3 regions of the Thermohahella caldifontis genome follow, and region 1 is predicted to be linked to each of the others. Evidence: predicted binding sites of a transcription regulator. Region 1 holds the regulator's gene; each other region holds the start of a gene.

Region 1 (6,697 bases):
ATCGACCGTGATGTCGGGACGGATGGTCACGACATCCGTATTCATCAGGCCGCCTGCGGAATCCTCCGGGTATGAGAGGACTTCCTCCACCCGTTTGCGATCCCGCTCGTCCATGGCGGCCAGCACTTCCTCATACACCGACTCCGGAAGTTGCTGAAGCAGGTCGGCGAGGTCGTCCACCTCGAAATCTTCGGTCAGCTCCAGAACATCCTGCGCATTGAGCTCGGAGAGGAACTCCGCCCGGATGTCGTCGTCCACATAGGCCAGGACATCCCCTTCCAGATCCCGGTCAATGAGGCTCCAGAGCAGGCGCCGCTGCTTGGGTGGGGAGGATTCTATCAGGTGCGCGATATCGCCGGGTGACAGGTCCGAATTGAGTATCCTGGAGACCTGGGCAATCGCACCACTATCCAGAGCTTCTGCGAGAGAGCGCAGACGTGCTCGGGCTTTGCTTCTGGGATAGGTTTCGGTCATGTCGCGGCCCGGGTGATCGGTCGGTTACTTCTCTTCACCGAAGCGATTGTTGATCAGTTCCCTGAGGGCAGCAATGGCGTCTTCGGCATCCTCACCTTCAGCGGTGATTTCGATCCAGGTGCCCTTGCTTGCGGCCAGCATCATGACGGACATGATGCTTTTGGCATCCACCGTCATGCCATCCTTGGTGAGTCGGATGTCACAGCCAAACCGGGATGCTGTACCCACGAGCTTGGCTGCTGCTCTGGCATGGAGGCCCAGCTCGTTGATGATTTCGATCCGCTCAACGATCATGTGTCGCCTTGCTCCCGGTGCCGGACTTTGACGTTAGCATACGTGTCGCGGAACATTTCGGCAAGCTTTTCACAGACATACACGGATCTGTGCTGCCCACCGGTACAACCGACGCTGATGGTGACGTAGGCCCGGTTGTTCTGACGAAACCCGGGCATCCAGTCTGACAGGAAGCCGAAGATGCTTTGTACCATCCTGGCGGTGTCTTCATGTTTGTTCAGAAAGTCCTGAACGGGTTTGTCCTTTCCGGTCAGGGGGCGCAGTGAGGGTTCCCAGTAAGGATTGGGCAGGCAGCGGACGTCAAATACGAAGTCGGAGTCCCGGGGAATGCCGTGCTTGTATCCGAAGGATTGGATAATGAGTTCCAGATCCTGCTCTTCATGACCTAGGACAATGTACTTGACGCTGTCCCTGAGCTCATACAGGGACAGGCCTGAGGTATCCACGCGATGGTCCGCACAGCTGGCAATGGCGTCCAGCCGCTTGCGCTCCTGCTGAATGGCGGCTTCCAGTGAAAAGCCCTGTCGTGTCAGAGGGTGCCGCCGGCGTGTGGCGTGGAAGCGTTGAAGCAATACCTCGTCATCGGCATCCAGATAGAGAATGCAGACATTGGCCTGCTCACGCAGCGGCGCGAGCATGTCGGGCAAGGTATCCAGGCTTTCCATCAGATTGCGCGCATCAATACCGACGGCCAGTTTCAGGCTTGAGGCCTGCCGGCTGTGGGACGTGCGTTCGATCAGTTCGGGAAGCAGGTCTGCAGGCAGGTTGTCGATGCAGTCAAATCCGATATCTTCCAGTACATGCAGGGCGGTACTTTTGCCCGAGCCGGAGCGCCCGCTGACGATAATCAGCTCCATCACTGCTCTTGCACCTGATCACTCACAGCCACACGCAAAAGCTCGTCATCAGACCGGGCGTTGCGAATGGCCTCCCTGAATACCGGAGAGTTGAATCGTCTCGCCAGCTGACTGAGCAGATCCAGATGTTCGCCGGTGGCCTCCTGAGGCACAATCAGGGCAAAGAGGATGTCCACGGGCTGTTGGTCAATGGCATCCCAGTCGACAGGATTATCCAGTGTGACCAGTGCACCGATTACCCGGTCGCAGTTTTCCAGACGGCAGTGGGGGATGGCCACGCCGTGACCGATACCCGTTGATCCGAGCCGTTCCCGGCATACCAAGTTGTTGAACAGGGTGTGCTCGTCGAGGAACGGGTAATGCGCGGCCACCATGTTGGCAATGTCTTCCAGCGCCTTTTTCTTGCTGGTTCCCGCCAGACCCCGGCGGGTCAGGGCGGGAGACAGGATGGACTCAATCGTCAGGGATTGATCGCTCATTGGAGGGATTCCGTATCAGGACGCGCCGTGATTCCGGTCAACAGTTTTTTCCTTGCGTTTCACCAGCTGGCGATCCAGTTTGTCGACCAGCAGATCAATGGCGGCGTACATGTCATTGTCTTCAGCTTCCGCATGCAGATCGTTTCCGCGAATGCGCACATTGGCCTCAGCCTTCTGACGCTCCTTTTCGACGGAAAGGGTGACATCAATCCCGATAATTTGATCAAAGTGACGCTCGAGTCGCTCCATCTTTTCGTTGACGTAGCTTTTCAGTGCGTCGGTCAGATCGAGATGATGACCACTGATATTGATTTGCATAACTGGCTCCTTCTGTGTTGTTTGAGGCCCACTTTCAGCATAACAGAAGCGTGGGGCTTTGAATTGATCTATCGCATTTCAGTTGATCATATCAGGCGCTTTCTTTCGTTGGACGGCGGGATGTTCATGGCCTCCCGATATTTTGCAACCGTCCTCCGGGCCACCTGAATACCCTGTTCGCCCAGCAGTGCAGCAATCTTGCTGTCACTGAGCGGCTTTTTTGGAGGCTCGTCTGCGATCAGCTTGCGGATCATGGCCCGAATGGCTGTAGACGAGCATTCTCCTCCGGAATCCGTACTGACATGACTGGAGAAAAAGTACTTCAGCTCAAACACGCCACGGGGCGTGTGCATATATTTCTGGGTTGTGACACGGGAAATGGTGGACTCATGCATGCCAACTGCTTCGGCAATATCATGCAGTACCAGAGGCTTCATGGCTTCTTCACCGTGTTCCAGAAAAGCCTGCTGGTGCTCGACGATCTTGGTGGCGACCTTGAGCAGCGTTTCATTCCGGGAGCGCAGGCTCTTGATGAACCACCGGGCTTCCTGCAGCTGATCCTTGAGATAGGTGTTGTCAGCGCTGTTGTCTGCCCGGCGAACCAGAGATGCGTACATGGGGTTGACCCGGATGCGTGGCGCAATCTCCGGATTGAGCTCAACCCGCCAGGCGCCCTCATGTTTGCGCACGATGACATCCGGGATGACATATTCGGACTGACTGGTGCTGATGACGCTTCCGGGCTTCGGATTGAGCGACTGGATCAGGCGGAGGACTTCCTTCAGCTCGTGCTCCTTGAGCCGTGCACGACGCATCACTTGAGCGTAATCCCGGTTGCCCAGCAGGTGCAGATAATGGTGTACGACCTTGCGGGCCTGATTCAGCCAAGGGGTGTCCGGGGCCAGCTGATTGAGCTGGATCAGCAGGCATTCCTGCAGGTTGCGTGCCCCTACACCGGTCGGATCCAGATGCTGGATGCGCTTGAGGACGGCGTTGAATTCGTCCTCATTGACCGGCTCTTCCAGGTCGCGATTGACCGATTCCAGGATTTCTTCTGTCGAGGCCATCAGATAGCCGTCATCATCGATGGCGTCGATGATGGCTTCGGCGATTCGCCGGTCCGGCTCACTCATGGGCATCAGATTCAGCTGCCAGCTCAGATGGTCACGCAGCGATTCCGTCTGGGAGTTGCGTGACTCGAAATCAAACTCTTCGTCTGGCGGTGCAGAACCGTAACTGAGCGTGGATCCCTGATAGATGTCTTCCCATGCCGTATCCACGGGAAGATCTTCGGGGATGGATTCATTGAAACCTTCATCTGCAGCAGGTTGCGAATCGGATTCATGGGCCGATTCCGCTTCGGTATCCTGATGAGCCCCGCTCTCATCCTGTTTGCCTTCGGACGGGGCAGGGGGCAGATCCTCGGCCACCTCCAGCATGGGGTTGCTTTCCAGAGCGGTCTGAATTTCCTGCTGGAGATCCAGCGTCGACAACTGCAACAGCCGTATGGCTTGTTGCAATTGCGGGGTCATGGTCAACTGCTGACCAATCTTCAGCTGAAGAGATGTTTTCATGACCATGCGTGACGGCTTCGCAACCTCTGTCAGTATTGTTCAGGTAGTTTGGACAAAGTCTGTCACAATTCTTGCTTGCAAACAAACTAAAGTTTGAAGCTTTCGCCCAGATAAACCTTGCGAACCTTGCGGTTTTCAAGCACTTCCTGTGGTGAGCCGCTCGCAATGATGTATCCTTCGCTCACTATATGGGCGCGTTCGCAGATTTCCAGCGTTTCCCGGACATTGTGGTCGGTAATAAGGACGCCGATGCCACGTTGACGGAGGTGATCAATGATCTGCTTGATGTCACCGACAGAGATGGGGTCAACGCCTGCGAAGGGCTCGTCCAGCAGGATGAAGCGCGGTTCCGTGGCCAGTGCCCGGGCGATTTCGACACGTCGTCGCTCGCCACCGGACAGTGCCATGCCCGGGCTCTTGCGAATGTGTGTGATGTGAAATTCCTGCAGCAGATCTTCCAGGCGCTCCAATCGCTGGGCCCGGTTGAGGTCCTTTCGCGTTTCAAGAATGGCCAGGATGTTGTCTTCCACTGACAACTTGCGAAAAACCGAAGCCTCCTGCGGCAGGTAGCCCAGTCCCTTTCGCGCCCGCCCGTGCATGGGCAGAAAGGTGACGTCTTCGTCGTCAATCAGGATGCGGCCCTTGTCACAGGCAATCAATCCCACGATCATGTAAAAGCAGGTGGTCTTGCCTGCGCCATTGGGGCCGAGCAATCCCACGACTTCGCCCTGGCGCACGTCCAGGCTGACGTCCTTCACGACAGGCCGCTTCTTGTAGCTCTTGGCCAGATTCAGTGCCTGGAGGATGCCCTGACTCATGGTTTGGCCGGCGCCTCTTTGTTGGCAGGCGTGATGATCATTTCCACCCGTCCGGTGCCTGTATTTTCGTCGAAGCGTGCGTCAACCACTCGTGTGCGCGTGTTGTAATGGATGGTGTTGCCCCGGAAGACATTGGTGCCCTGCTTCAGCCGGGCGCCACGCAACAGTTCCAGTGTCTGCGTATCCCGTGAGTACACCAGTGTCTCACCCCAGGCCTCGGTGGCGACGGTATCGCCAGGGGCGATCTGCCTGAGATAGGCCGGCTGGCCATGTGCTTCAACCCGGGAAACACCCTGAGCATCGCGGTAGAGAATAACCGTTTCCGCTTCAAGCCGGGCCTCGCCCTGAGTCACTACAACATGCCCCGAATAGGTGGCCTTGCCGGACGCTTCGTCCAGCTGTGCGCGATCCGCCTGAACCCGGATCGGATCAGTGCTGGCGGCAAGCTCCAGTGCGCGGGTGGCCGATATGCCGGACAGGGCCAGAATCAGCGCACTAAGGATAGATAACAGATTGAACTTCATGATGCAGGTCTATGCGTTTGTCATCGATGGAAACGCTCATGCCCACTGCCGTGGTTTCAGCGCGGTCGGAGGTCATCTTAACGGGTTGGTCCGTCTGAATAAAGCGCTTCGCATTCAGGTAGGTCAGGGATTCGGTGCCGAACTGGAGCGGATGGCCGCTGCCGACAATCCCCACGGCGTGGACGTCTTCCTCCAGGCGCAGCGTGTCGGCTGAGGCGCTGTAAATACCGCGTTGCGCTTTCAGCACCCAGGGGGCTGCATCGGTCTGATAAACTTCCACGACCGGCTGTACAAGTTCTCCCTCGTCAGTGTCCGGGTAGTGCCAGGCTTCCTGCGCCTGGATCCGGCTGGAGAGCGTGCCGGTCTTGCTGTAGGTCAGGTAGGTGGCATCCTTGATGAACGCATCCGGTTCCCTGTCCTTGAGCACGACCGGGGGCTGAATCACGCTCGAAGGATCTGCCGTGAACAGCCACCAGGCGCCGCCTGCCAGCAGCAGGGGCAGGATGATTCGCATCAGCCGGCCGGGATCGGGCACGTTCAGCGCTCCTGTTGCAGGCGATAGCGTTGCCAGACGGCGGTCAGACACTGCTCCCGTGCCAGCAGGTGTTCCGCCAGCTCGCGCACGGCGCCCTTGCCGCCGGGCAGTGTGCTGATCCAGTCCGCGTGTGCGCGCACATAAACATGGGCATCCGCCGGCGCGGCCCCGATTCCTGACCACTCGATTGCGGACAGGTCGGGCAGGTCATCACCCATGTAGGCGACCTGCTCCCGGGAAAGTCCGAGTTGATCACAAAGGGTACGCAGTGCAACCAGCTTGTCTTCACGGCCCTGAATGATGTGATCAATCCCCAGCTCCCGGGCGCGACGATCAACCATGGGAGAGGTTCTGCCGGTGATGATGGCCAAGGCCATGCCGGCATCCCTGAGCAGTTTCAGGCCCAGTCCATCCTTGATGTTGAAGCTCTTGAGTTCATGGCCGGCACTGTCGTAGGTGACGCTGCCGTCCGTGAGCACGCCATCCACATCCAGCGCCAGCAACCGGATCTGTTCGGTCGGCATCACAGGACTCCCGCACGAAGCAGGTCGTGCATGGTCAGCGCGCCGGCCAGACGCCCGTTCTCTTCCACCAGCAGTGCGTTGATCTTGCTGCTTTCCATGAGCCCCAGCGCCTCTGCGGCCAGGATGGAGGGCGGAACCGTCTTGCCGTGGGTCGTCATCACATCATCAATCAGCGCGGTGTTGATATCGATATCCCGGTCCAGGGTGCGGCGCAGATCGCCATCCGTAAAGATGCCGAAAATACGCCCTTCCTGGTCGGCGATGGCGGTCATGCCCATGCCCTTGCGGGACATTTCCAGC
Region 2 (6,697 bases), 430 kb from region 1:
GCTGTCCGTGTCATGGTGTGCCACTGATCCCGGATGCGGCCGGTCAGCAGTGAGAACGGGTATTCCGGCGTCGGCGGCCGGGCCGGCCCGCGGGGTTCAATGGACAACATTCGGGCCTTTCCGGAGGCGGTGGGAAATCCGCCGTCCCCGAAGAGCCGGGCTGTGCCGCAGGGGGCGGATTCGGTCACCGGCCACTGGATGGGCGTCAGGGCATCGTACTGGGCGACGCTGATATCGGCAAGCGCACTGATGTTGAAGGTTCTGGGCAGGTCGTCCGGCGTATTGCGCCAGCCGGACAGGGCTGCATGCTCGCGAAAGATATCCGCAGGGTGCCGGTAGTCGAAAGCCTTTCCGAAGCCGAGGCGTCGGGCAACCTCGGTGAGCATCCACCAGTCCGGTCTCGCTTCACCCGGGAGCGGGAGAAAGGGACGCTGGCGGCTGATCCGTCGCTCGGAGTTCGTCACGGTGCCGTTCTTTTCCCCCAGCCGGCCGCCGGCAGGCGGATGTGGGCATAATTCAGGGTATCGGCCCGGGCGGAGACTTCGGATACCACCACCAGCGGGCAGCGGGCCAGTGCTTCCCGGACCCGGTTGCCGTCCGGCAGACTGACCGCCGGATTGGTGCCCATGATCCAGATGGCGCGGATCTCGCCCCGGTGCATGGCGTCAAAGATTTCGGTGGCGGTCTTGCCCGGGCCGGTGACCACCGCCGGTGCCTGCCAGAATTCCCGTACCGCCTCCACCGCGCGTCCGGTGAAAGGCAGATGTGCGGCAAGCTGAGTGGCCAGGCCGCCCACTTCGCGGCCGCCCATGGCATTGGGCTGGCCGGTCAGGGACAGCAGGCCGCTGCCGGGTTTGCCGATTCGTCCCGTTGCCAGATGGCAGTTGATGATGGCATTGACCTTGTCCGTACCACTGGATGTCTGGTGGATGCCCTGGGAATACAGGGTCAGAGTCCGTTCGCGGGTGACGAACCAGCTGAAGAAGCGGGAGATGTCGGCGGCGCTGAGGCCGGTGGGTTCGGCGATGCTGTGCAGATCCGGACAGAGTTGCTGCGCCTGCCGGATCGCAGGCCCGAAGCCCTCCGTGTGGGCTTCCAGCCAAGTATAGTCCAGTGCGCCCTGACGGCCCAGCCAGGCCAGCAGACCGGTGAACAGCCAGCCATCGGTGCCGGGCCGGAGGGCGAGGTGGAGATCGGCCAGGTCACAGGTGTCCGTCCGGCGGGGGTCGATGACCACGATCTTCATTTCCGGGCGTCTGGCCCGGGCATCACGCAAACGCTGAAACAGGACGGGGTGGCACCAGGCCAGATTGCTGCCGGTGAGAATGACCAGATCCGCCAGCTCCAGATCCTCATAGCAGTTGGGCACCGTATCGCTGCCGAAGGCCCTTGTATGGCCGGATACGGAAGATGACATGCACAGGCGCGAGTTGGTATCCACATTGGCCGAGCCGATGAAGCCTTTCATCAGTTTGTTGGCCACATAGTAGTCTTCCGTGAGCAGTTGTCCCGAGAGATAAAAGGCCACACTGTCGGGGCCCCAGGTTTCCAGCGTCTCCCTGAAACGGCGGGTCAGGGTGTCCAGGGCCGTATCCCAGCTGACCTGCCGGCCATCGACGAACGGATGAAGCAGCCGGTCGTCCTGTCCGAGGGTTTCGCCCAGGGCACTGCCCTTGGAGCACAGGCGTCCGAAATTGGCGGGATGATCGGCCAGGCCCTGTACCGTGGCGGAGCGGTTGTCGCCACCGGGACGTGCCTGAATGCCGCAGCCCACGCCGCAGTAAGCGCAGGTGGTCGCAGTGGCAAAATCGGGTTCGTTCATGGGCATTTCACCTGTCTGTACAAAGGTGAGGGGGCGTGACGGGTTGCGGGTCTGTCACGCCCCCTCGGCGGGGGAACACTCAGGCGCAGTGGCGCACCGAATCCAGGGACAGGAATACCGTGCCCTGTTCGTCTACCCGGACCACGTAGGTCCGGGTGCAGCCCGTGTCATAACCCTGGGCCTCACCGTCTTCCAGGCTGATTACCCAGTTGTGCAGGGGGCAGGTCACGGCATGGCCGTGCACGATGCCCTGTGACAGGGCACCGCCCTTGTGGGGGCATTTGTCCCGCAGTGCAAAGACCTTGTTGTCCCGGGTACGGAACACGGCGATCTCGCCCCAGGGGGTGTCCACCACCCGGGCACCGCGAACAGGGATCTCTTCAATATGGCCAACGGCCTTCCATTCAGTCATCTCAGGCCTCCGTGACATCGGAAAGGGGAATGAAGCGAGCACGCACACGGGCATCCTGCGCAGGCTCGGCCCACGGATCCTTCTGGGCGTGCTTCTGGGATTCGAGGAATCGTGCATACCACTGTTTGCGCTGTTCCGGCTTGTCCACCAGCTCAGCCTTGATGTACGAGAGGCCCACCCGCTCGATCCAGGGGGCGGTGCGCTCGCCATAACGGGCCTGCTCACGGTACATCTGCATGAAGGCGCCTGCGTATTCCTTCACTTCCTCGGGCGTTTCCACCTTCACGAGAAAGTCACAGACGCGGACCTTCATGCCGCCGTTGCCACCCACATGGAGCTCCCAGCCGGAATCCACGGCCACCACACCAAAATCCTTGATGGTGGCTTCGGCACAGTTGCGCGGGCAGCCGGAGACTGCCATCTTGACCTTGGCCGGCGTCCAGGCACCCCAGGTCATTTTCTCCAGTTCGATGCCCATGGTAGTGGAGTCCTGGGTGCCGAAGCGGCAGAACTCGCTGCCCACGCAGGTTTTTACCGTACGCAGGGCCTTGCCGTAGGCATGACCGGAGACCATGCCCGCGGCATTGAGATCGGCCCAGATCCGGGGCAGGTCTTCCTTCTTGACACCCAGCAGGTCAATACGCTGGCCGCCGGTGATCTTCACGCAGGGGACCTGATATTTTTCCGCCGCATCGGCAATGGCACGCAATTCGGCGGGTGTGGTCACGCCGCCCCAGATCCGCGGGACCACACTGTAGGTGTTGTCCTTCTGAATATTGGCGTGGGCGCGCTCGTTGATGAAGCGTGAGGCCGGGTCATCCACCGGTTCTCCCGGCCAGGCACACACAAGGTAGTAGTTGATGGCCGGGCGGCAGACATGACAGCCATCCGGGTTGCGGAATTCCAGAAATGCTGCCACGGCGTCAAAGCTCTTCAGGTGGTTGTCCAGAATGGCCTGGCGCACGGCTTCATGGGGATAATCCGTGCATCCGCAGAGGGGTTTTTCCGCCGGGGTCCGGCTGTAGTCGCCGCCCACCGTGGCGGCCAGGATCTGTTCCACCAGGCCGGTGCAGGAGCCGCAGGAGGCGGAAGCCTTGGTGGCGGCACGCACATCTTCGAGGGTGAACAGCTTGTTTTCCGTAATGGCCTTGACGATGTCTCCCTTGCAGACGCCGTTGCAGCCGCAGACCTCCGCATCGTCGGCCATGTTGACGACAGCGCTCTGGCCGTCATGCCCGGCATCGCCCAGCATGTGCTGGCCGAAGAGCAGCGTATCCCGGAAGTCGGCAATGGAGGTTTTCTCGCGGATGAGCTGGAAATACCAGGGGCCGTCCACCGTATCACCGTAGAGCACGATGCCCGCGAGCCGGTTGTCCCGGATGACGGCCTTCTTGTACACACCTGCCCTGGGATCCTGGAAGATGATGTCCTCGGTGGTGTCATCTCCCATGAAATCACCGGCAGAAAAGAGGTCGATGCCCGTCACCTTGAGCTTGGTGGAGGTGGCTTTCTGCTGGTAAATGCTGGTGCAGTAGCCGGCAAGATGGTTGGCGCAGACACGTGCCTGATCCCAGATGGGGGCGACCAGACCAAAGACCTCGCCGCGGTGCTGAATGCATTCCCCCACGGCGTAGATGGCCGGATCAAAGGTCTGCAGGGTATCGTTCACCACGATGCCCCGTTCACAATGCAAACCGGCTGACCGGGCCAGTTCCGTGTTGGGGATGATGCCGGCCGCCATGACCACGATGTCCGCCGGGATCTCCTCGCCGGTACTGAAGCGCAGCCCCCTGACATGTCCGTTTTCGTCGCCGAGGATCTCTTCCGTCAGGGTATGGATGCGGAACCGGATGCCCCGTTCTTCCAGTGCGGCCTGCAGGAAGTCTGCTGCCGTCTTGTCCAGCTGGCGGTTCATCAGCCATTCCATGTTGTGCACCACGGTCACGTGCATGCCTTGCTTCATCAGTCCGTTCGCAGCTTCCAGACCGAGCAGTCCGCCGCCGATCACCACCGCGTGCTTTCGGGTCCGGGCGGCCTCGAGCATGACTTCCACATCGGCGATGTCGCGGAAGGTCACCACACCGTCCAGATCCTTGCCCGGAACGGGAATGATGAACGGTTTGGAACCTGTCGTGATCAGCAGGCGGTCGTAGGCGGCACGGGTGCCGTCGGCAGCGATGACCACCTTGTTGCGCCGGTCAATTTCGACAACCTGCTTGGTTTCTCCGGCGTGGAGCGTGATGTTGTGTTCCGCGTACCACTCCGGACGGTTGATCATGATGTCGTCAATGGACTTTTCACCGCAGAGTACGGGCGAGAGCATGATCCGGTTGTAGTTTCCCCAGGGTTCATTGCCGAACACGGTGATGTCATACAGATCCGGGGCGATTTTCAGGAGCTCTTCAACGGTACGCATCCCGGCCATACCATTTCCGATCACGACTAGTTTCATCTTCATACCAGACTCTCTCAATCAGGTGGGTCTGCCCCGGATAAAGCGCAAAAAGTGCCAATATTCAAAATGGTACTTTAAAAACAATAGGATAGAATGCAGGTATGAGCGATCTGCGTGCAAAACGCGCTGCGCCGGACGGGTGAACGGATTGAAACGGACCCGTTTTGGGGCACGCAGGCCCGAAAACGCATCAAAATGGATTACCCCAAAGTGGGTAGAGTGGGGGTGTGGCGCCCCAAATCAGTCCGGAAACAAGGTGGATTATGACGCAACTTGTTGAAATGACAGGGTAATACCTGGAGGTGGCGCGTTTTGTGATTGAGCAGTGAGGGAGTCTCAACTTCACCACCCAAAGGAGAGTACCATGTCAACCGGGTTCAACCTGCTCAATCTCAAGGACGCGCGTATCCGTACGCTGCATTTCAGCTGGTTCGCGTTTTTCCTCACATTCATGCTCTGGTTTTCCCACGCCCCGCTGCTCGGGCACCTGAAGGAAGCCTTCAATCTCAGCAGTGAACAGATCAAGGCCCTGCTAATTCTCAATGTGGCCCTGACCATTCCCGCGCGCATTCTCATCGGCATGCTGGTGGATCGTTTTGGCCCGCGCAGGGTGTACAGCCTGCTGCTGGCGACAGGTGCGGTGGTCAGCGCCCTCTTTGCCCTGTCCACGAGCTGGGAACAGCTGGCGCTCACACGCTTCCTGCTGGGATTTGTGGGGGCAGGCTTCGTGATCGGTATTCGTCTGGTGGGCGAATGGTTCCCGCCCGTCAGGTGGGGCTGGCTGAAGGCATCTATGGCGGCTGGGGCAATTTCGGCTCCGCAGCCGCTGCCATGACCCTGCCTTCCCTTGCACTGATCTACGGCGGCGATAATGGCTGGCGTTATGCATTGCTGTGCATCAGCGGTCTGACACTGGCCTACAGCGTGATTTTCTATCTCAAGGTGCGCAACACCCCCAAGGGTTCCGCCTATTTCAGGCCCAGAAAGAGCACCGGCCTGGAAGTCTCCTCGAAGCGTGACCTGTACCTGTATATAGCCATGAACGTGCCCATGTATCTGGCACTGGGCGTACTGGGCTGGAAACTGTCTCCGTCCGGCGTTGCCCTCATCAGTGAAAGTGCTTTCATGGTGCTGGTTGCCGGGCTGGTCGGGCTGTTTGCCTTTCAGGTTTATCATATCGTGGACGTCAACCGTGAACGCTTGCGTCAGCCGGTGCCCGAGATGGATCGCTACTCCTTTTCCCAGGTGGCGGTGCTTGACTGGGCCTATTTCGTGACCTTCGGTTCCGAACTGGCCGTGGTGTCCATGCTGCCCCTGTTCTTCATGGAAACCTTCGGCCTGGATGCGGTCAAGGCCGGCTTGCTGGCTTCGGGCTTCGCCTTCATGAATCTGGTCGCGCGGCCGGGCGGTGGCTGGATCAGTGACAAGCTGGGTCGCAAGAAAACGCTGACCGTACTGATCGGCGGGCTGATGGTGGGCTATCTTGTCCTCAGTCAGGTGGATGGCAGCTGGTGGATCCCGGTTGCCGTCCTGGCCACCATGGCCTGCAGTTTCTTTGTTCAGGCCGGGGAAGGGGCCGTGTTTGCCATGGTGCCCCTCGTGAAGCGCCGCCTGACCGGTCAGATTGCAGGGATGGTAGGTGCCTATGGTAACGTGGGGGGCGTGACCTTCCTGACGGTGCTGTCCTTCGTGGATGCCTCCACCTTCTTCCTGGTGATTGCGGGTGCGGCTGCGGTGTGCCTTGTTCTGGTGCAGTTTGTCCGCGAGCCGGAAGGCCATATTGCCGAAGTGCACGAGGATGGCCGCGTCGAACTGATTGAAGTGGCATAAACCATGTCGGATCTGAGGGTTATCGCCGGCCAGCGTTCGCTGGCCGGTCACAAGACCGGAAATGAGGACAGCCTTGCCCTCTGCATTCCGGAATCTCCGGTGATTCGCCGCAAGGGTGTGGTCGCCGTGGTGGCGGACGGCGTGAGTGCCAGCGAGTGCGGAGGTGAAGCGGCCGAGG
Region 3 (6,697 bases), 610 kb from region 1:
CGGAGCTCAGGCGACACCTGGATCTGATTCGCAAGGTGACCGGTGGCGCCTCGCTGAGCCAGGTGGTGGCGGCGCTGGCACAGCTGCCCGAGAGCGATCCCTGGCTCAAACATGCCCACGAGAACTTCTTCCGGGGCTGCCCGGTCACGGCCCATCTGGTCTGGCGACAACTGCACGGCAGCCGGGATCTCAGCCTGCCGGACGTGTTCCGCCGGGAACTGATCATGGCGGCCCAGTGCCTGCGCCATCCGGATTTTGCCGAAGGCATCCGTGCGCGACTGATCGACAAGGATCAGCAACCCAGGTGGTCCTTCCCGCGGGTCGAAGACGTGCCCGAGTCGCTGGTGGATGAGTATTTTCAGCCACCCTGGCCGGAGGGTGTTCATCCCCTGGCCGATCTGAAATGACCGGCCGACATCGTCGGGGCTGATCCAGCCCTGACCCGTTTGACCGGAGACAACAACAAGGAGCCGGACATGAAAACCATTGCCTTTATCGGACTCGGCCACATGGGGCTGCCCATGGCCCGCAACCTCCTGCGGGCAGGCTATGACATGAGGGTGTTTGACCTCAATCCTGAGCCGGTCGGTGCGCTGGCGGCAGAAGGCGCCCAGGCGGCCACCTCAACAGTGGACGCGGCAGAAGGCGCCGATGCCGTGATCACCATGCTGCCTGCCAGTGCACACAGCGAAGCCGTGTATCTGGGCGTGGACGGCCTGATCGCCCGCCTCCGTGCCCGGCCGCTGCTCATTGACTGTTCCACCATTGCCGCTGCCAGTGCCCGCCGCATCGCAGACGCCGCCCGCCAGGCCGGCTTTGCCATGCTGGATGCCCCGGTTTCAGGCGGTACCGCCGGTGCCGAAGCCGGCACCCTGACCTTTATGGTGGAGGGCGGGGAAGACGACCTGGAACGTGCGCGCCCGCTGTTTGACGTGATGGGCAGCCGGGCCATTCTCGCCGGAGGACCGGGGGCGGGACAGGTGGCCAAGATGTGCAACAACATGCTGCTGGCCATTCACATGATCGGCACGGCAGAAGCCCTGAATCTCGGTGTTCAGCATGGTCTGGATCCGGTCGTGCTCAGCGACATCATGCGCACCAGCTCCGGGGGCAACTGGTCACTGGAAAAGTACAACCCCTGGCCCGGCGTGATGGATAACGTCCCGTCAGCACGGGAATACGAGGGCGGCTTTGCTTCGGCGCTGATGAACAAGGATCTGGGACTGGCCATGGAGGGGGCGCTTGAAACCGGCTGCAGCACACCGTTGGGCGCCCTGGCCAAGCAGCTCTATCAGATGCATTGTGATCAGGGCGAGGCCATGAAGGATTTTTCTTCCGTGGTGCGGCTGATCTCCGGAGGACAGACGTGATGGCGCCCGATGATCGGGCAGCCTGCAAATGCTGATTGCGGCTTCCGGGTTCAGGCACTGGACGAGTTCATCTCAGCGATACTTCTTTTCAAGTTCCTTCCAGGAAGAGTACTTGTAAATGAACATCTGAGGATTGACTTCCACCTCGGGAGGCCTTTTGCGCCACGGGGTCATGTCCCCCTGCTTCCAGGCCTCCGGCGGCAGTTCTTCCAGTCTCGGGGGCATCCAGTAATCGCGGTCGTCCGGGTACAGTTTTATGCCGATGAAGTCACCGAGCAGAATCGTGTCATACGCCGTCCAGTGTTCCGGTGTCCACTCCGGATGCAACCCGTTGAGCTGCACGGCCCGCCCGTGCCGCCCTTCGCGGAAGGCCTTGTAATAAGGTGTCGTTTTAACAAACTCCGCCTGCCCTCGGCCGATTTCGATGGCATCCCGGAGATGGGCTCCTATCCAGACGATATATTGGCCTCCCGGCATAATCCCGAAACTGATGGCTTTACGATACGAGTTCTCCGCTTTGTCCGGGCCCCACCTGGTGTGAACTTTCTGGTACATCACCCGCTTGACGTGCGGCAGGATCTCAAAGCGAACGTGGTAGACTTTCTCCTCGTACAAGGACTGATACTCAAAGTCCACGATGTCCGGAATGGGGCCTTTCGTGATGTCGGCTGCGCCGCCCATGACCCAGCCATCCACAACGCCGGCAATGCTCCCGATGCCGGCAATCTGGCCGTTTTTCCAATAAGTCTGTATACCGCCTGGCGGAAAAGCAATCTCGTAATGCAAGGGTACGCCTACGTTGACCGAGTATTCCGTAAAATCCGCAGGGTACGCATAACCGTTGTGATCTCTCGTTGTGGCACAGCCCGACAGTACCAGGCTCAGACAGATGACAAGCAGCAGCGGGTAGCAGGTTCTGAGGTCAGGCAGATGCATCGTACCATCCCTGTTCCGGCAGAGACTGCGGGGACTCGCCGAGAGCCTGCCAGGCGTCTTGCCGTCCCGCATGGGGCATTGAGGGTCATCGCCGACCCTGACGATCCTGTTGTCCATAACTTCACTCCCTGAAACATGCACATCCGTGTCGGGCCGCTATTTAATCAGCCTTTTGAGAGCAGGGTCAAGGACTACCGCAGCCCAATCCCCAAGGGTTCAATTGACAAACCATCTGCAAATAAAAAAGGAGCCGCAGCCCCTTTTCTGTGACGACACAAGACCGGATTCACCCTGTCCCGTTGCCGGATTACTTCCGGCTGCGCAACCCGAGCCCTGCCAGACCCAGGCCCAGCAATGCCAGCGTAGCGGGCTCGGGAACCGTGGCATAACGGATGGCTTCCACATAGCCGCCGGGTGCGCTGTTCCAGCCCGTGGCAGCTACCGCCCAGTGGGTGTATGCGGAGGTGATGCCCGTCAGCAGGTATTCCTGATTCATGGGTGAGGTCTGCGGGCCTGTGGCCTGATATGCCACCCCATCTGCACTGTAAAACAGAGTGAACAATGCGTCGCCGGCATCATTACGCCCATTGTTCGTGAAGGCCGTGTGCTCGGTGTGCGAACCGTTGAACCATACGGTGTCCAGTACCACGGAGGTGCCGAAGTCAAAGAACAGGATTTCATCACCCACTGCGCCGGTGATCAGGTTGGGCTGCAGATTATCCGTATCGCTGTTGGCACCGCCGCTGGCAAGGCTCAGCGAGCCCAACCCGCCATGTTGCGGCTTCAGATCCTGATAAGGCAGGGAACCCATGGTGATCTGGTTATTCTTGTTGAAGTTCCGGCCGGCCAGATTGACACTGTGGGAAAACCCGCCCGTTACGGTAAAGTCGGAGAAGGTCAGTACCGGCCCCCATACGTCCCCCTGCAAATTGGTGTAGGCACCCACCGCAGTTTCCACACTGCCCGCCTTGGCCGCGCCGCCCAGATTGTCATCAAAAATCACCACCTTGGCCTGGGTTGTTGCCGCCAGTGTGGAAAGGGCCAGAATTCCTGCGGTCTGAATCAATGCTTTCATTACCATCATTTCCTTGTCTCGATTTACCGAAGCCATCCCGGGTGCGTATTCCGGCACCTTGAGAGCGTGACTACCTATACTCATCATATAAAGCACATTCCAGGCCAACTATTAAAAACGGCTTTATTTCATCTAGTTAGTGAACACGGCGTCATCATAAATAAACCAGTTTTGTAAATTTATCTGACATCCCTGTCACAAGGTCGTACGCATCTTCACGAACACCGTACGCCGCTCCACCCGACTAAACTGACAGCCTGCCCCGTTCTCAGACAGGATGCTTACATGCACAAGGGATTCAACCGGGCCTTTGCCGGCCTTCCCCGGGAATACCGGGATGTCTCGCTCAGCCTGTTCAGAATCATGGTTCCCGCCTTGATCATCATCCGGCTACTGGAAGGTATCGGCTTCATTTCATGGCTTGGGACCGTGCTGGCACCGCTGATGGCATGGGTAGGGCTGCCGGGTGAACTGGCACTGGTCTGGGTCACCACCATGGCCACCAATATCTATACAGGCTTGTTGATTTTCTTTACACAGCCTGATCTGAACCTGACGGTTGCACAGGTCACCACGCTCGGCGGCATGATGCTCATCGCGCACAACCTCATTGTGGAAGGCGGCATTGCGCGCAGTGCCGGTGTTCGCCTGCGCTTCACCCTGCTCTGGCGGGTGGGTGGCAGCCTGCTCTACGGCATCCTGCTGTTTCACCTTTACGGCATGCTGGACTGGCTTCAGACCCCGTGGACACCGGCCTGGCAGCCGGAAGCGGCCGACCCCTCACTCAAGGCCTGGGCCTGGAGTCAGCTACAGGGCCTTGCGATCATCGCCGGGGTCATTGCTCTCCTGCTGGTCGTCCTGCGCCTGTTGCGCTGGATCGGTGTGGAAGCGCTCTTGCAGCGTATGCTGGCGCCCTGTCTGAATCTGCTGGGGATTGGTCGTCAGGCGGCCAGCCTCATCCTCGTGGGGCTGACGCTGGGACTGGCCTTTGGCGGGGGCCTGCTGATCCGCGAAGCCCGTCAGGGACATATCCCGCCCCGGGACGTGACCGCTGCCATCTGCTTTCTGGGTCTGGGGCACAGCGTGATTGAAGATACTCTGCTGATTCTGGCCATGGGCGCGGACATTTCCGGCGTACTGGTTTTCCGGCTGGTGCTGACCCTGGTCTTCTCCATGCTGCTCGCCCGCGTACTCAAGGCCATGCCGGATACCCGTCTGGGCCTGATCACCCGGCCGTTGCGCTGACCGTCTCCTGACAGCCCTGTGCAGCACCGGGGGACTGAATCTTCAGGAGGCGCCTTGCTCTGGCGAGTCCTCCGCCATGAGCAGGGCGACCACGGCTTCCTCGAGCGCATCGTTGTCGAAAGGCTTGGCCATCACCCGATCCGCGCCCCGCTCCAGGGCTTCGTCCAAGTGAGCCTGACTCATGCCGGACAGCACCAGTATCCGCGTGCGCGCAAACTGCGGTTCGGTCCGGATGAATTCCAGCACCTGATAACCATCCATGCCCGGCATGGCCAGATCCAGAATCAGAAGATGCGGCATAAAGCCGGCCAGCTGCACACCGGCTTCAAAGCCGTCACAGGCGATCCGGATGTCATGGTCCAGGCGCTTGAGGCAGCGACGGATGGCGTTGGCCATGGAGAGGTCATCATCCACGATCAGGATGCGCCGGGTGTCATGGTCGGCCAGTGCCAGATCCGCAAAGGCTTCCGGAACGGGCATGTCGTGCTCCTTGAGAAAGCGCACAAATTCACGCACCTCGATCCGGTTGTCACCCCGGCCGGGCAACTGAAAGGCACGCAGATAGCCGCGCTCGATCCAGCGCAGCACCGTTCGGAAACTGACCCCGCAATACTGGGCGACTTCGCCTGTCGTCAACGCTTCTTTCATCATCCCGGCCTCCGGACAATCACCCTAACTATAGACGGGATTGTCCGGAATGCCAGAATATTTTACACAGTCGATCCGTTAAGAATCAGCCGCCGGCACCCCATTGCAGGAGCAGCATTTCAATATCCTTGTGCCCCCCCTTCTGGGCGGCTTCCAGGGGTGTCCCGGCGGCGCTGTGGAAATGCACGTCGGCGCCGGCTTCAAGCAGCACCTGAACCATCAGCATGGCACCACTTTCTGCAGCCTGCATGAGCACGGAGCGGCCTTCGGCCACCGCATTCACGTCTGCGCCGGCGCGAATGAGCGCCTTGGCCGCCGTCAGCTGGCCCCGTGAAACGGCCTTCATCAGCGGCGTCACGCCGCCCGGGCCCGGGGCATCAATGCGCGCACCGGCCGCCAGCAGCGCCTTGACCAGCACCGCATCCCCTTTTTCTGCGGCCAGATGCAGGGGCGACCAGGGCATCTTTTCAGTGGTGGCATTCGGATCGGCCTGTCCGGACAGCAGCGCCAGTGCCGTGGCCCGGTCACCTGCGGCAATCGCTGCCTGAAGCGGGGTCATGGTCTGAGTCTGCTGCGCGGAGGTCTGCGCAGCTTGCGCAGCCGTATCCGGCTTGCCTGCGCCCGTGGCGGCACATCCGGCGAGGAGGGAAAGGGCCAATGCCCCTGTCAGAAGGTATCCGGTCATGATCTGCGTCCCTGTTTGCTGTTTTCGGGGCATTGTTCACCCATCCTCATGCGCTGTAAAGGACACCGGTAACATTTCATGCAATTGACCGGCAAGCGACACCAGACCCCTGACCGGTATGCGCTGACTGCCATACCGGTCTTGACGTCATCTTACAGAATTTCGGGTAACGCGGCACGGATCGCCTCCGCATCCTGTGCCGTCAGATCCTTGTCGATTTCACCGGCCAGGCGCTGCCGGATGGCATCCGTATAGTGCTTGCGCAGATATCCCAGAAAAACCGGGGTGGCGATCACATAGAGTTTCTCGTAGGCATCCTCCAATGCGCCCTGATGCAAGCGTTCCGCCAGCTCACGAGCAAAGGACTCTTCCACCGCATCCTTGGGATCCGTCGGCGGCTCCATGCCATGCCTCCCCTGCCCTGCACTGTCAAATACACGGCCAGGCGCATCCGTCACCAGATCCCGGCCATGCTTCCTGGCTTCCGGGTTGATCTGCACTTCTTCTTTCTCGAATGCGCCGCGCCCCGTCTTCCCCACCAGAATGCGGGCTTTAGCGCCATCGGCCACGACTACCCAGACAGGAAAACGGGGAACAGGAATGGGTTTGACTGCTGTACTCATGATGACACTCCTTTGTTGATTTGTCAGATGACTCACCTGCTTCAGGAATGGGGGCGATCCGGAACGCCATCAAGGGCTGGGGCGAACAATTTCTTCTGTCGTACTTTGCCGTCAC

What was found. The regulator sigma-54, encoded in region 1, starts transcription at its own class of promoters, with help from an activator protein. The targets are predictions, from matches to a motif close to TGGCACNNNNNTTGCTNT.
Region 2: the regulator sigma-54 is predicted to act here: its motif matches at 4,792-4,809, upstream of nirB (nitrite reductase large subunit NirB).
Region 3: the regulator sigma-54 is predicted to act here: its motif matches at 3,471-3,488, upstream of AAIA72_RS09245 (PEP-CTERM sorting domain-containing protein).

What each region holds. Positions count from the first base shown of each region.
Region 1 covers NZ_CP154858.1:1,296,230-1,302,926, reverse strand. Annotated here, with positions in the region: gene mgtE (magnesium transporter) at 1-474, opposite strand, end outside; gene AAIA72_RS06360 (HPr family phosphocarrier protein) at 499-768, opposite strand; gene rapZ (RNase adapter RapZ) at 765-1,625, opposite strand; gene ptsN (PTS IIA-like nitrogen regulatory protein PtsN) at 1,625-2,104, opposite strand; gene raiA (ribosome-associated translation inhibitor RaiA) at 2,120-2,422, opposite strand; gene AAIA72_RS06340 (RNA polymerase factor sigma-54) at 2,509-3,996, opposite strand; gene lptB (LPS export ABC transporter ATP-binding protein) at 4,083-4,814, opposite strand; gene lptA (lipopolysaccharide transport periplasmic protein LptA) at 4,811-5,338, opposite strand; gene lptC (LPS export ABC transporter periplasmic protein LptC) at 5,310-5,873, opposite strand; gene AAIA72_RS06320 (KdsC family phosphatase) at 5,876-6,397, opposite strand; gene AAIA72_RS06315 (KpsF/GutQ family sugar-phosphate isomerase) at 6,397-6,697, opposite strand, start outside.
Region 2 covers NZ_CP154858.1:1,730,395-1,737,091, reverse strand. Annotated here, with positions in the region: partial or broken gene AAIA72_RS08465 (molybdopterin oxidoreductase family protein) at 1-1,769, opposite strand, end outside; gene nirD (nitrite reductase small subunit NirD) at 1,902-2,234, opposite strand; gene nirB (nitrite reductase large subunit NirB) at 2,236-4,692, opposite strand; partial or broken gene AAIA72_RS08450 (NarK family nitrate/nitrite MFS transporter) at 5,054-6,519, shown strand; gene AAIA72_RS08445 (protein phosphatase 2C domain-containing protein) at 6,523-6,697, shown strand, end outside.
Region 3 covers NZ_CP154858.1:1,908,191-1,914,887, forward strand. Annotated here, with positions in the region: gene AAIA72_RS09230 (enoyl-CoA hydratase/isomerase family protein) at 1-407, shown strand, start outside; gene mmsB (3-hydroxyisobutyrate dehydrogenase) at 477-1,370, shown strand; gene AAIA72_RS09240 (DUF2931 family protein) at 1,443-2,423, opposite strand; gene AAIA72_RS09245 (PEP-CTERM sorting domain-containing protein) at 2,614-3,381, opposite strand; gene AAIA72_RS09250 (nucleoside recognition domain-containing protein) at 3,667-4,626, shown strand; gene AAIA72_RS09255 (response regulator) at 4,669-5,274, opposite strand; gene AAIA72_RS09260 (ankyrin repeat domain-containing protein) at 5,360-5,959, opposite strand; gene AAIA72_RS09265 (host attachment protein) at 6,112-6,582, opposite strand.